One region of the Comamonas sp. JNW genome, then DNA from elsewhere that is predicted to be linked to it. Evidence: riboswitches for the same ligand, from Rfam matches in the RefSeq annotation. Region 1 holds a riboswitch; the other holds the start of a gene.

Region 1 (7,579 bases):
CTGCTTCTCGGTTTGCTGGCGCATGCCGTACCAGGTCAGCAGCTCGGTGCTGCGCGACTCGTCGGTGTAGAACACGATGTCGTCGCCCACGCGGTTGGCGGGGAACAGGCCCATCACGCCATTGGCCTGCAGCCAGCGGCCTTCGATGATCTTCTTGAGCATGGCCTGGGCATCAGCCAGCACCTTGCGCGCCTCCACACCGACCACCTCATCGTCGAGGATGGCGGGGTACGGGCCGGCCAGGTCCCAGGTCTGGAAGAATGGACCCCAGTCGATGTACTGGGCGATCTCGGCCAGGTCAAAGTTCTTGAACACGCGGCGGCCCAGCACGCGGGGCGTGACGGGCGGGTGCGCGGCAAAATCCACCGGGGTGGCATTGGCGCGGGCCTGGGCCAGGGTCCACAGCGGCGTTTTCTTCTTGTTGGCGTGCTGGGTGCGCACCTTGTCGTAGTCGGCCTCCACCTCTTGCAGGTAGCGGTCCTTGTTCTCACCCAGCAGGCTCTGGGCCACGCTCACGCTGCGCGAAGCATCAGGCACGTAAAGCACCGGGCCTTCGTACTTGGGCGCAATCTTCACCGCCGTGTGCACGCGCGAGCAGGTGGCGCCGCCAATCAGCAGCGGAATTTTCTTGATGCGGAAATAGTCGTCCTTGTGCATCTCGCCGGCCACATACTGCATCTCTTCGAGGCTGGGCGTGATCAGGCCCGACAGGCCAATGATGTCCGCGCCCTCGGCCTTGGCACGGGCCAGGATCTCGTGGCAGGGCACCATCACGCCCATATTGATGACCTCGAAGTTATTGCACTGCAGCACCACGGTGACGATGTTCTTGCCGATGTCATGCACATCGCCCTTGACGGTGGCGATGACGATCTTGCCCTTGCTCGACACGTCCACGCCCGCCGCTTCCTGCTGGCGCTTTTCCTCTTCGATATAGGGCACCAGGTGGGCCACGGCCTGCTTCATCACGCGGGCCGACTTGACCACCTGGGGCAGGAACATCTTGCCGGCGCCAAACAGGTCGCCGACGATGTTCATGCCGTCCATCAGCGGCCCTTCGATCACATGCAGCGGGCGCCCGCCGCCTTGCATGACGATGGTCTGGTAAGCCTCTTCGGTATCTTCGGTGATGAAGTCGGTGATGCCATGCACCAGTGCATGCGACAGGCGCTCGTTGACGGTCTTGGGGCTGTCTGGCGTGCCGCGCCATTCGAGCTTCTTGCTGTCGTCCTTGGCGCCGCTCTTGGCGCTGTCGGCCACTTCGACCAGGCGCTCGCCGGCGTCGGGGCGGCGGTTGAGCACCACGTCTTCGACGCGCTCGCGCAGCACCGGCTCGAGGTCGTCATAGACGCCGACCATGCCGGCGTTGACGATGCCCATGTCCATGCCCGCCTGGATTGCGTGGTACAGGAACACCGTGTGGATCGCCTCGCGCACCGGGTCGTTGCCGCGGAACGAGAACGACACGTTCGATACGCCGCCGCTCACCTTGGCGCCGGGCAGGTTCTGCTTGATCCAGCGCGTCGCCTCGATGAAGTCCACGCCGTAGTTGTTGTGCTCTTCGATGCCGGTGGCCACGGCAAAGATGTTGGGGTCGAAGATGATGTCCTCGGGCGGGAAACCGACCTCGTCAACCAGGATGCGGTAGGCGCGCTCGCAGATCTCGATCTTGCGCTCGTAGGTATCGGCCTGGCCTTTTTCGTCAAAGGCCATGACCACGGCGGCGGCGCCATAGCGCTTGACCAGGCGCGCATGCGCTTTGAACTCGTCCACGCCCTCTTTCATCGAGATGGAGTTGACGATGCCCTTGCCCTGGATGCAGCGCAGCCCCGCCTCGATCACCTCCCATTTGGAGCTGTCGACCATGATGGGCACGCGGGCGATATCGGGCTCGGAGGCGATCAGGTTCAGAAAACGCACCATCGCGGCCTTGCTGTCGAGCATGGCCTCGTCCATGTTCACATCGATCACCTGGGCGCCGTTTTCCACCTGCTGGCGCGCAACGGCCAGCGCCTCTTCGTACTGCTCGTTCAGGATCAGGCGCGCAAAGGCCTTGGAGCCCGTCACGTTGGTGCGTTCACCGACGTTGACAAACAGGCTGTCCTCGCCAACAAACACGGGCTCCAGGCCCGACAGGCGCATGGGAGGAACGGAAACGGGGGCAGCAGACGCGGACATGGGGCTCACCTGTGAAAACCAGAAAACAGAGACAGAACAGGTGAGCGCCGTTGATGCGGGCCATGCGCGGCATGCCCGTCGACCTGCCCCAAGCCTGACAGGCCTGCGATGGGGGTACCACCGGCCTGCTGCAGCGCTCCTTGGAACAAGGCCCTGCATTTTAAGCCAGGCCGGGCGCCAAAGCACAGGCAGAGGGGCTTGTCCATAGCCACAAACACCATTCACCATTGTTGGTTATAGACCTATTCAATCAGACGATGCTTCGGCATTCACCCATATTGCAGCGCTTTGCCGGCAAACAACGCCAACCCATAGGCAACACCGGCTTTCTGTTTTCAAACAGGTCCAGGCCTGCTTTTTGAGGAGAATTCCCTTGCATCTGAGTTTCAGTGCTTACTACACCCTGATCTTTGCCGTCCTCGTGCTCTTGCTGGGCAAGTGGCTGACGCGGCACATCCGCTTCCTGCGCGACTTCAACATCCCCGAGCCCGTCTCCGGCGGCCTGGTGGTGGCCGCCCTTATCTTTGCGCTGCACCAGGCCACCGGCCTGACCCTGGCCTTTGCCACTGGCATGCAGACCAGCTTCATGCTGGTGTTCTTCTCGTCGATCGGGCTGAGCGCCAACTTTGCCAAGCTGCGCGAAGGCGGCATGGGCCTGGTGGTGTTTCTGGGCGTCATCGTCGCCTTTATCTTTGTGCAAAACGGTGTCGGCGTGGGCTTGGCCACCTTGCTGGGGCTGGATCCGCTCATTGGCCTGGTCGCGGGCTCGATCACCTTGCTGGGCGGCCACGGCACCGCTGGCGCCTGGGGCTCGGTGCTGGAGAACCAATACGGCCTGAGCGGCGCCACCGCGCTGGGCATTGCCTGCGCGACCTTTGGCCTGGTCATCGGCGGCCTGCTGGGCGGCCCTCTGGCCAAGCGCCTGATCACGCGCCACCAGCTGGCCCAGCCACGCACGCTGGCTGAAAAGGAAGTGAGTGAGCACACCCCAGGCAACGACAGCAGCCAGGTCGCCAATTTCGAGACGCCCAATACCGCCCCGCGCCTGATCACCGCCGAGGCCGCCATCGAGACCCTGGCGCTGTTTGCCGGCTGCCTGGCCTTTGCCGAGTTCATGACCAGCGCCACCCAGGGCACGATGCTGCAGCTGCCCACCTTTGTCTGGGCGCTGGGCGGCGGCGTGGTGATCCGCAATGTGCTCGACTACGGCTTTGGCTTCAAGGTGTTTGACCGTGCCATCGATGTTTTTGGCAACGCCGGCCTGTCGATCTACCTGGCCATTGCGCTGCTGTCACTCAAGCTCTGGGAGCTGGCCGAGCTGGCCGGGCCGCTGATGCTCATCCTGGCGGTGCAGACCGTGGCGCTGGCGCTGTTTGCCGTCTTCATCACCTTCCGCACGATGGGTCGCAACTACGACGCCGCCGTGCTGGCCGCCGGCCACTGCGGCTTTGGCATGGGCGCCACGCCCACGGCTGTGGCCAATATGCAGGCCATCACCAGCCAGTACGGGCCCTCGCACAAGGCCTTCCTGATCGTGCCGCTGGTAGGTGCGTTCTTTATCGACATCATCAATGCCTTTGTGCTGCAGCTGATGATTGCCTGGTTGCGCTAAAGCACAGCCATTAACAGCAACGGGGCGCCAGTGGTAACACGGCGCCCCGTTGTGCTTTCCGACCCTACTGTGCCGATTGCGGCAGGCCAAACAGGCGGTCAAACGACCAGTTGAAGACAAAGGTGTAGACCAGGAAGAACAGCAGCAGGCCGATGTCCATCACCAGCGCATCCCAGAGGCTGACCTCGAACCACCAGGCAAACAGCGGCACGAGCATGAAGACGAGACCGCCTTCCATGCCCAGCGCATGCGCAATGCGGCGGCCCAGGCCGCGCCCACGGGTGGGCTGGGTGGCTTCCCAGCGCTCGAACAGGTGGTTCCAGACCACGTTCCACAGAATGGCGATGGCCGACGAGGCGGCGGCTACGACACCGGAGTGCGCAGCGCCCTGGCCCGACAGAGCCGACAGGCCTGCCGTGGCGGCCACGATGGCGATGGCCTCGTACAGGGCCACATAGACCACGCGCCGCATCGGCCCCTGCAGCGACCAAGGGCTGTTGTGTATTTTTTGAACTGACATGGGGCGCTATCTTATGTGTCATGAACTGATAACATAAGTCAGAATCTTTCAGAAAAATTGATACATCAATGCGCAGTGCCTTCGCCCCCTTTGACTCCGACACGATCCAGACCCTGTTGGCCGTGCTCGACCATGGCAGCTTCTCGGCCGCAGCCCGGGCGCTGGGCAAGGTGCCCTCGGCCGTCAGCATGCAGATCGCCCAGCTCGAGGCCGAGCTGCAGATGCCGCTGTTTGCCCGCGAAGGGCGCGAGCCCCGACCGCTGCCCGCCGCATTGGCGCTGGAGCCGCAGGCGCGCCTGCTGGCCGCGCAGCTGCAGCAGCTCAACGCCCATGCGCTGGCGCTGGAGCAAGGGCTGGAATCGCGGCTGAGCCTGGTGATGGCGCCGGAGCTGCTCTCAGCCCCCTGGGCTGCGCCACTGGCCGCGCTGGCGCAGGAGTACCCGCAGCTGGCCGTCGAGGTGCTCACGGCCCCCCAGGCCGATGCGCTGACCATGCTGCACAGCGGCCGCGCGCAGCTGGCACTGGTCTTTGAGCGGCCGAGCCTGGACGGCCGCGAAGGTTTTCAGGAAGTGGCGACCGAGACCTTGCTGGCCGTCATCGCCCCCAGCCACCCGCTGATGCAGGCGCTGGTCCAGGCGCCTGCGCCCGGCGAGGCCGCCCGGCCCCAGCTGCGCGAGCACCACCTGACCAATACGCGCCAGATCATCGTTGCCAGCCGCGACTGGTCGCTGGACCATGAGCGCCTGGTCTACGCCCGCGATGTCTGGCGCACCGACAACCATGTGGCTGCCTTGCAGATGGTCAGCGCCGGCATTGGCTGGGGCTGGCTGCCCCAGCCGCTGGTGGCACCGCTGCTGCAGTCGGGCGCTCTGGTGGCGATGGAGTTTGCCAACCTCAGCAATGGCGCCCAGCTCTATGTGGATGTGGTCTGGTCCAAGGAGCACCCGATGGGCCTGGCCGCCAAGCGCTTTGTGGCGCTGGTGCAGGCAGCCTCCCAAACACCTTAAGCGCCCGGGGCTTCTTGCGGCGCAGCGGGGGCGGGCGGCAGGTCGCGCACATGGATGTCCATCTGCGGGAAGGCCACCGCAATGCCGGCTGCCTTCAGCCGCGCGTTGATGCTGCGGTTGAGGTCGTTGCGCACCGGCAGGCGGTCATCCACCGCACCCACATAGACGCGCAGCTCGAACTTCTGGCCCTGGCCTTCGAGCGCCATGAACCAGCAGTTGGCCTCGGGCTCGCGCAGCACCTTGGGGTGCTCGGCCGCAATGGCCAGCAGCATGCGCTGCACCTCGCCCGGGTCGCTGCCGTGCGCAACCGAGACATCGATGATCAGGCGCGTCACATCGTCGCTCAAGGTCCAGTTGGTCACCTGGCCGGTGATGAAGGTCTTGTTCGGGATGACGATTTCCTGGTTGTCGAAATCCAGCACCGTGGTGGCGCGCGTGCGGATGCGGGTGACGGTGCCGGTGTGCTGGTTGATGGTGATCACATCGCCGACCCGGAAGGGCCGCTCGACCAGCAGAATCAGGCCCGAGACAAAGTTGGCAAAAATCTCCTGCAGGCCAAAACCCAGACCCACGGTCAGCGCGGCGGCCATCCACTGCAGCTGGCTCCAGCGCAGGCCCAGCAAGGACAGCGCGCTGACCGTGCCGGCAATCGTGATGCCGTAGCGCGCCAGGGTCGCCATCGTGTAGCGGTCCGAGCTGCTGACCCGGCGCGTGCCGGAGAACACCACCTCGACCAGGCCGGGCAGGTTGCGCGTCAGGCTGAAGGTCATCAGCAAGATCAGCGCACCCACCAGCAGGTCCATCAGGCTCACCGGCGCGGGGCGCGCAATGCCACTGGCCTCGGTATTGGTGGTGTACCACAGCACCACGCCCTCAAAGCGCAGCAGCGCTGGCAGCACCGGCGACCAGGCGTACACCAGGCTCAGCGCCACCAGCACCCGCTGCAGCAGGCCCAGCAGGCGGTGTGCCTGCGTGCTGACGGTGACCAGCGCCATCTGGCTTTGCTCATCGGCGGCATTGTTGTTGGCCGGGGCGGGGCTGCCAGTGGCGGCATCGGCAGCCGCTGCCGCATTGGCCGCCTGGCGCTGCAGCGCAGCGGCGCGCAGGCGGTTGAGCGCCAGGCGGCGCTCGCCCAGCAGCAGCCAGCGCCGCAGCAGGCTGACCAGCACCTCGGCCGCCGCCAGGAACACAAAGCTGCTCAGCAACGCCTGGATCACCTCGGTGGCGGTGTAGACATAGCCCAGCCCGATGCCCACCAGGGTCACGGCCAGCACCAGCAGCACGGCCACGCTCACCACCTGGCTCCAGCGCAGGCCCGGGCGCTGCTTGCGCAGGCTTTGACGCAGGTAGCGCAAGGCCATCCAGCCCAGGCCCAGGGTCAGCACCAGCAGGCACATGCGGCCCCAGGTGCTGATCGCCGAATCATCGTGGCTGAAGAAGGCCAGGCCGCCCAGCAGATCGATGGGCACGATCAGCCAGGTGGCGCGCAGCACCATCTGGCGCAGCACCTGCACGCGCTCGCGCGGCCAGCCAAAATGCGCCACCGCCAGCCCGCAGGGGCGGAACAGCACGTTGAGCAGGGTCACGACAAAGACAAAGGCACTCAGCTGCTCGAGCGCCTGGCCCAGCGGCTCGAGCGCCACCGGCGCTGCCGTCGATTGCAGCAAGGTGCCCAGGGCGGCCGTGGCAAAGCTCCAGGGCAGCGCATACAGCAGGCTCCAGCCCAGCGCCATCAAGGTCAGGCCAAAGTGGTCCTGCGAGAAATTGTCCACCTGCGTGGCAATCGCCTGCAGCTTTTGCAAGGCATAGCGGCGCAGGCCCAGCAGCAGCAGCACGCCGGCAAAGATACCGGCATAGATCCAGAGGTTGCGCAGCATGCTCGCGCCCAGCGCCCGCGCGGTGTTCCAGGGCGAGGCGCTCGCGCCCTGCTCCAGGGGCGCACCGTCCGAGCTGCGCAGCACCGAGCGCCATTCGTCCAGCCAGGCGCCGCCCATCGCCAGATGGCTGGGGAACCACAGCAGCTCCTTGTCCATCACCTGGCGCAGCGCGTTGCCGCTGTTCAAGGTCGATTGCAGCGCCGCATCGGTCTGCTCCAGCACCGCAATGCGCCGCAGCAGCAAGGGCTGGAGCTGGTCAATCAGCGCGGCCTGCTTGGTCCACAAGGCTGTGCTCTGGGCACTGCCGCGCGTAGTCATGCCCGAGTTGCCGCCACCCGTGGCCGTGCCGTTGAGGCTGAAGCGCCGCTCGCTGGCATTGAACAGC
Region 2 (7,579 bases), on a different contig from region 1:
CAAGCGTAGCGCCTGCCCGGCCGACAGCCTGCCCAGCGGTGGGCGCACCCGCACCACCAGCCCATCGCCAGAAGCCATGGGCTGCCAGGCGCCAGGGCACCAGCCTTGGGTCTGTGGAAGGGGGGAGGGTGGGGTGGCAAACATGGAGCAGGCGGCAGCGCAGTCGCAATGCCGGGGTGCTGAAGTGTAGCGAAGTGCCCGCTTGCTGCCGGCCAGCAGGCACAAACCACCCCGGTTTTTTGTCACAATCGGGCGCATGACGCTTGCTGCCCCCCGCATCCTCTTGGTGGACGATGATCCGCATATCCGCCGCTTTGTGCGTCTGGCCATGGAGGACGAAGGCTGGCAGGTCTTTGAGGCCGACAGCGCAAGGCGTGGCCTGATTGAGGCGGCCAGCCGCCAGCCCGATGCGCTGGTGCTGGACCTGGGCCTGCCCGATGCCGATGGCAAGACGCTGATCACCGAGCTGCGCGGCTGGAGCGGCCTGCCGGTGCTGGTGCTCTCGGCCCGCGACCAGGAGGACGAGAAAGTGGCGGCGCTCGATGCGGGCGCTGACGACTACCTGAGCAAACCCTTTGGCGTGCCCGAGCTGCTGGCGCGCCTGCGCGTGATGCTGCGCCGCAGCCAGCGCAGTGGCGGCGAGCAGCCTGGCAGTACGGTGCACTTTGGCGATGTGGAGGTGGACCTGGCAACGCACGAGGTGCGCCAGGCCGGGACGGCGGTGCATTCGACGCCGATCGAGTTCCGGCTGCTCGCGGCGCTGATCGCCGGCCAGGGCCGGGTGCTGACGCATCGCCAGCTGTTGCTGCAGGTCTGGGGGCCGGAGTACCTGGACCGGCCGCACTACCTGCGCGTGCACATGGCCAACCTGCGCCAGAAGATCGAGGCCGAGCCGGCCCAGCCCCGGCACCTGCTCACCGAGCTGCAAGTGGGCTACCGCCTGGTGGGGTTACAGGGCTGATGCCCTTATAATCGCGTTCCATCCGAGGAGCGTTGCAGCGTTTCCCAGTCTGGCCAGGCGCCAGACCACCATGGGGCGTGAGGCTCGGATTTCATCTCGCAACGACGCTCACCCACGCTTTCTGTGCGGTGAGATGGTTCTTCCCTTCTTCCGCGGAACGTGGTTTTTCATTCAATTTTTGGAGAAAACCATGAACGCTGCTGTTCGCTTCAATCCCGCTGACTCCGCGATTACCGATATTTCCCTGGCCGCTTGGGGCCGCAAGGAAATCAAGATCGCCGAAACCGAAATGCCTGGCCTGATGGCCGTGCGTGAAGAGTTCGCCGCTGCCCAGCCCTTGAAGGGCGCGCGCATCACCGGCTCGCTGCACATGACCATCCAGACCGCCGTGCTGATCGAGACGCTGACGGCGCTGGGCGCCCAAGTGCGCTGGGCCTCGTGCAACATCTTCTCGACCCAGGACCACGCAGCAGCGGCCATCGCCGAGACCGGCGTGCCCGTGTACGCGATCAAGGGCGAGTCGCTCAAGGACTACTGGGACTACACCCACGCGATCTTTGAATTCGGCGCCAAGGGCACCGAAGGCGAAGGCCCGAACATGATCCTGGACGACGGCGGCGATGCCACCATGCTGATGCACCTGGGCAAGAAGGCCGAGAAGGACATCTCCGTGCTGGCCAACCCCGGCAGCGAAGAAGAGAAGATCGTGTTTGCCGCGATCAAGGCCAAGCTGGCCGTCGATCCGACCTGGTACAGCCGCAAGTCGGCCCAGATCCTGGGCGTGACCGAAGAGACCACTACTGGCGTGCACCGCCTGAACGAAATGTCGGCCAACGGCTCGCTGCTGTTCCGCGCGATCAACGTCAACGACTCGGTGACCAAGTCCAAGTTCGACAACCTCTACGGCTGCCGCGAATCGCTGGTGGACGGCATCAAGCGCGCCACCGATGTGATGATCGCCGGCAAAGTGGCCGTGGTCGCTGGCTACGGTGACGTGGGCAAGGGCTGCGCCCAGGCGCTGACTGCGCTGCGCGCGCAAGTCTGGGTGACCGAGATCGACCCGATCAATGCCCTGCAAGCGGCGATGGAAGGCTACAAGGTCGTGACCATGGAGTACGCCGCTGACAAGTGCGATATCTTCGTGACCACCACTGGCAACAAGGACATCATCCGCCACGAGCACATGGTCGCGATGAAGGACGAGGCCATCGTCTGCAACATCGGCCACTTCGACAACGAAATCGATGTCGCATCGATCGAAAAGTACGAGTGGGAAGAGATCAAGCCGCAAGTCGACCACATCACCTTCCCCGATGGCAAGAAGATCATCCTGCTGGCCAAGGGCCGCCTGGTGAACCTGGGTTGCGCCACCGGCCACCCCAGCTTTGTGATGTCCAACTCCTTTGCCAACCAGACGCTGGCGCAGATCGAGCTGTTCACCCGCCCCGACGCCTACGAAGTGGGCAAGGTCTATGTGCTGCCCAAAGTGCTGGACGAGAAGGTCGCACGCCTGCACCTGAAGAAGGTCGGCGCCCAGCTGACCGAGCTGACCCAGGCGCAAGCGGACTACATCGGCGTGAAGAAGGAAGGCCCTTACAAGCCTGAAACCTACCGTTATTAAATTGAGCGGTAATCCCAGCGCCTGGTGACACCGTTGTGTGCCGCTAGGCGCTGCAGCCCTGTTGGGCATTTGTTGTGAAGACGGGCTGCTCCGCTTGGGCGGGCCAGCCGGTCGTTTTGATTGAAGGAACGCGCATGCGCGCAGATGTGTTTTTGGTGGAAACGGGCCTGGCGTCGACCCGCTCGCAGGCGCAGCGCCTGATTGCTGCGGGTGTGCAATGGCGCACCACCTCGCTGGCCCCCTGGATCAAGGTGGCCAAGAACGGGGACGAGATTCCAGCAGGCGCCCAGGTGGAGCTGCTCGATGACTCGGAAGCCAAGTACATCTCGCGCGGCGGCTTGAAGCTCGAAGGCGCGCTGGTGGCGACCGGCCTGGTGGTCCGGGACCTGCGCTGCCTGGACGTGGGCCAGAGCACCGGTGGCTTTACCGACTGCCTGCTGCAGGCCGGTGCCCAGCAGGTGATCGGTGTCGATGTCGGCACGGGCCAGCTGCACGAGCGCCTGCGCGCCGATGCGCGCGTGGTCTGTGTCGAGGGCTTCAATGCCCGCGCGCTGACGCCCGAGTCCTTGCAGGCGGCCTGCGATCTGGCTTTGACCGAGATCGTCTTGGAAGAAGAGGACAACGACACCCAGCCGGTGGCCCCTTATGCCTGGATGCGCAATGGCGGCCAGATCGATGAGGAATACGACGACAGCCAGGACGCCAAAGAGCAGGAGATCGAGGACTTCAAGGCAGAGCGCAATGCCAAGCAGCGCGCCAAGGCAGAAGGCACGGCTCCGGTCGAGCGCCGCCGCCGCGCCGGCACCGAGAACGTCGATATCCGCCCCGAGTTTGACTTTGTCACCGGCGATCTGTCCTTTATCTCGCTGACCCTCGTGCTGCCAGCGGTGGTGAGCGTGCTCAAGCCCGGCGGCCAGCTGCTGATGCTGGTCAAGCCCCAGTTCGAGCTGCAGCCCGGCCAGATAGGCAAGGGCGGCATTGTGCGCGACAAGGCCTTGTACGCCGAGGTGGAACAGCGCATCCGCGCCTGCCTCGCCGAGCTGGGCCTGGAGGTCAAGCAATGGCTGGATTCGGTCATCGATGGCGGTGACGGCAACCATGAGTTCTTTGTGCATGCCCAGCAAGGCGCGGTCGTCAAGACGCCCGTGCCTGCAGCTGCCGATGCCGGTGCGGATGCCCCGGCAGCGCCTGCGAAAAAGGCCGCTGCCAAGCGCCCCTCGCGTGCCGATATGCGTGCCAAGCGTGATCTGCAGGAGCTGTATGTGGACCCAGAAGCGGCCAGCTTTGGCCAGCCCGGCCCGGCACGCAGCAAGCAGAAAAAACGCAACGAGCGCTGAGTATTGACGACCTGGAAGACGGCCATGACCTTTCCCATCAGTTTTGAATTTTTCCCGCCCAAGACGCCCGAAGGCGCTGACAAGCTGCGCGTGGTGCGCCAGGCGCTGTATGCGCGCAAGCCCCAGTTCTGCTCGGTGACCTATGGGGCCGGCGGCTCCACGCAAGAGGGCACCTTTGGCGTGGTCAAGGCCATCCTTGATGAGGGCGTGGATGCGGCATCGCACTTCTCCTGCGTGGGCGCGACCAAGCAGACCGTGCGTGCGCAGCTGCAGCAGCTCAAGGACATGGGCGTCAAGCGCCTGGTGGCCTTGCGCGGCGACTTGCCCAGTGGCTATGGCCTGGGTGGCGAGTTTCACTACGCCAGCGATCTGGTGACGTTTATCCGCGACGAATTCGGCCAGGATTTCCACATCGAAGTGGCCGCCTACCCGGAGATGCACCCGCAGGCGCGCAACCCTGAAGCGGACCTGCAGGCCTTTCTGGCCAAGGTGAAAGCCGGTGCCGATTCGGCCATCACGCAGTACTTCTTCAACGCCGATGCCTTTTGCAGATTTCAAGAAGATTTACAAAAACGCGGGGTAGACCTGCCGGTCATCCCGGGTATTATGCCGATCACCGGATCGACGCAGCTGATGCGCTTTTCGGATGCCTGCGGTGCCGAGATCCCGCGCTGGATTCGTCTGCGACTGCAAGGCTATGGAGATGATGTTGCCAGCATCCGCGCCTTTGGCCTGGATGTGGTGACCCAGATGTGCGAGGACCTGCGCCGCCGTGGTGCCGTCGGCCTGCACTTCTACACCATGAACCAAAGCGCAGCCACACTGGCGATCTGCGACCGGCTGGGGCTGTAGCCAACAGCGCTGTGGTCTTGCAGCGCGGTGGCCCCGAATGTGCCGAACGCGGAAAGACCAGGAGTTGCTGTTGCCCTCATCCACACGATCGCGATGCCGAGGCTGGCTGGCCGCTGTCAGCCTGGCCGCGCTCGCCGGTGGCTGCGTGCATGTGCCCAGCGACAGCGACGGCGCTGCGCCCGATGGCACGGCGCCCGATGGCGTGACGCAGAGCACAGCGCAAGGCCCTGTGCATCCCGAAGCCGCATTCACAGCCCCCGAGCGCTCGGCCGCCGAGTCGGCCATCACCTCCACCGCGCCTGAAGAGCTGGCCGCGCTGTCCGGTGAGCGCCGTGGCCTGGGCCTGGTGCTGCCGCCGTCGGCGCCGCTCAGCAGCATCGATGGGCTCTCGCGCCCTTGGGATGTGCCCGATATTCCTCCCGCCCTCAAGCAAGACCCTTACCGCTCGGCCGACCAGCAAGGCATGGCCTCCTGGTATGGCGGCCAGTTCCATGGCCGCAAGACGGCCAATGGCGAGCGCTTTGACAAGGAAGGCCTGACGGCAGCCCACAAAACCCTGCCTTTTGGCACCCAGGTCTGCGTGCGCAGCATGGTCACCGGCAAGGCCGTGGTGGTGCGCATCAATGACCGGGGCCCTTATGCAGGCGACCGCATCATCGACCTGAGCCAGGGCGCAGCCCAGGAGCTGGGCATGCTGGGCCTGGGCATCAAGCCGGTGGAGCTCTGGACCCTGGACGACGATGACGACGACTGCCCCTCGTTTGTGCTGGCCGGGCGGCGCGGCAGCGGGGCACTGGCCGGTGATGCCGCGCCCCGCAGTCACCAGGCGGCCAAGGCCGCGGCACACCCTGGCCGCGTGCGGGCCGTGGTACCCGCCACCAAGGCCCGGGCCAAGCCTGCCAAAGCCGCACCCGCAGCACGGCGCAAAAAGTAAAACTGCAGCACACAAAAGCAAAAACGCAGGCCCATCTTTGTCGACGGCCTGCGTTTTTCTGTCCGGGATTGACCCGGGCGGCGGTGTCTTTCCCGCCTGCGCTGCTTACTTGCCGCCGCTCTCCAGCACATAGCCGGCATTGCTGTCCTGCTGCAGCAGCTCGGCCATCTGGGGCAGGGCCACCTTGAGCTGGTCCTTCAGGGTGAACGGCGGGTTGATCAGGAACATGCCGCTGGCGGGCAGACCGGGGCGCTTTTCTTCGCCCTGGCGCATGGCGGTGGTGATCTTGCTGTTCTTGACCGTCAGCTCGGCATTGAGCCAGCTCTTGCCAAACTTGTTGGCCAGGGTCTTGAGGCGGCGCGGCAGGTCATGGGCTTCCTGGCGCGGAATGATCGGGTACCAGACCGCATAGGTGCCGGTGGGAAAGCGCTGCATGCTGTCGGCCACCATGTCGAGCACACGGCCGTAGTCGGTCTTCATCTCGTAGCTGGGGTCGCACAACAAAAAGGCGCGGCGCGATGGCGGGGGCAGAAATTTCTTCACGCCCTCAAAGCCGTCTTCCAGCAGCACCTGGACCTGGCGGCCGGCCTTCAGCTGCGCGATATTGCCACTCAGCGAGCGGCAGTCGGTGGGGTGCAGCTCAAACAGCTTGAGCTTGTCGCGGTCGCCCAGCAGGCGCTGCGCGATAAAGGGCGAGCCCGGGTAGACCTTGTAGGTGTTGCTGGTGTTGAAGGCTTTGACCATGTCCACATAGTCCTGCAGCATGGGGCACAGGTCCTTGGCACCTTCGAGGCGGCGAATGCCCTCGTCGGCCTCGGCGCTGGTGGTGGCGTAGTCGCCGTCCAGGCGGTACAGACCCGCCCCGGCATGGGTGTCCAGTGCAACCAATGCCGCCTCTTTTTGCGTCATGTATTGCAGGGAGGCAATCAGGATGGTGTGCTTGAGCACATCGGCGTGATTGCCGGCATGGAAGGCGTGGCGGTAACTGAACATAGGGCGCCAATGGTAGCGACAAGCGCTGTGCTACGGCGCCAAAGGGGCATGCAGCAGCTGCTACAAGCCCCAAAAACACCGAAAAAATGCCTGAACCGAGTCCATTGGTGGGAAGTAAGGAGGCACTTTACGTCTTGCCGAAAAACTTTTATAATGGAGAGCTTCGCAGCGATTTTTATGAATCCCGCGGCGAGGACTTTGTGTGCAGTGCTTACGCGCCGCATGTGAGGGAGTACCGCCTAAGAGGCTTCCTGCGTGACGAGAGTTGCGTCTAGAAGAAGCACCGACCGCGGAAAAGGATTCGCCAAACCCTCTATTGAAAGAGAAAACTCATGTCTACATTCAGCGCAAAACCCGCTGAGGTGCAACACGAGTGGTTTGTGATTGACGCCACCGATAAGGTGCTCGGACGTGTCGCCAGCGAAGTGGCACTCCGTCTGCGCGGCAAACACAAAGCCATTTACACACCTCACGTTGACACCGGTGACTACATCGTCATCATCAACGCCTCCAAGATCAAGGTCACTGGTACCAAGAACACGGACAAGGTGTACTACCGTCATTCGGGCTTCCCAGGCGGCATCACTGCCACCAACTTCCGCGACATGCAAGTGAAGTTCCCTGGCCGTGCTCTCGAAAAGGCTGTCAAGGGCATGCTGCCCAAGGGTCCTCTGGGCTACGCCATGATCAAGAAGCTGAAGGTCTACGGTGGTGATGAGCATCCTCACACCGCCCAACAGCCTAAAGTGCTGGAAATCTAAGGAGTCCCGAGATGATTGGTGATTGGAACAATGGCACCGGCCGTCGCAAATCCAGCGTCGCCCGTGTGTTTCTGAAGAAGGGCTCCGGCAAGATTGTTGTGAATGGCAAGGACATTCAAC

The links. A riboswitch is a leader RNA that binds a small molecule or an ion and turns the genes downstream of it on or off. The one in region 1 is predicted to bind S-adenosylhomocysteine.
Region 2: linked by a shared signal. The riboswitch ahead of ahcY (adenosylhomocysteinase) and the one ahead of metH (methionine synthase) in region 1 are both predicted to bind S-adenosylhomocysteine.

What each region holds. Positions count from the first base shown of each region.
Region 1 is NZ_QETI01000017.1:59,698-67,276, reverse strand. Features, by position in the region: gene metH (methionine synthase) at 1-2,178, opposite strand, end outside; S-adenosyl-L-homocysteine riboswitch at 2,214-2,326, opposite strand; gene gltS (sodium/glutamate symporter) at 2,552-3,790, shown strand; gene DCO45_RS20060 (PACE efflux transporter) at 3,855-4,310, opposite strand; gene DCO45_RS20055 (LysR family transcriptional regulator) at 4,379-5,317, shown strand; gene DCO45_RS20050 (mechanosensitive ion channel domain-containing protein) at 5,314-7,579, opposite strand, start outside.
Region 2 is NZ_QETI01000022.1:273-7,851, forward strand. Features, by position in the region: partial or broken gene DCO45_RS23285 (DUF937 domain-containing protein) at 1-9, shown strand, start outside; partial or broken gene DCO45_RS23400 (hypothetical protein) at 1-330, opposite strand, end outside; gene DCO45_RS21415 (response regulator) at 257-961, shown strand; S-adenosyl-L-homocysteine riboswitch at 980-1,078, shown strand; gene ahcY (adenosylhomocysteinase) at 1,152-2,582, shown strand; gene DCO45_RS21425 (TlyA family RNA methyltransferase) at 2,717-3,919, shown strand; gene metF (methylenetetrahydrofolate reductase [NAD(P)H]) at 3,944-4,771, shown strand; gene DCO45_RS21435 (septal ring lytic transglycosylase RlpA family protein) at 4,842-5,705, shown strand; gene rlmJ (23S rRNA (adenine(2030)-N(6))-methyltransferase RlmJ) at 5,811-6,698, opposite strand; gene rplM (50S ribosomal protein L13) at 7,031-7,459, shown strand; gene rpsI (30S ribosomal protein S9) at 7,471-7,579, shown strand, end outside.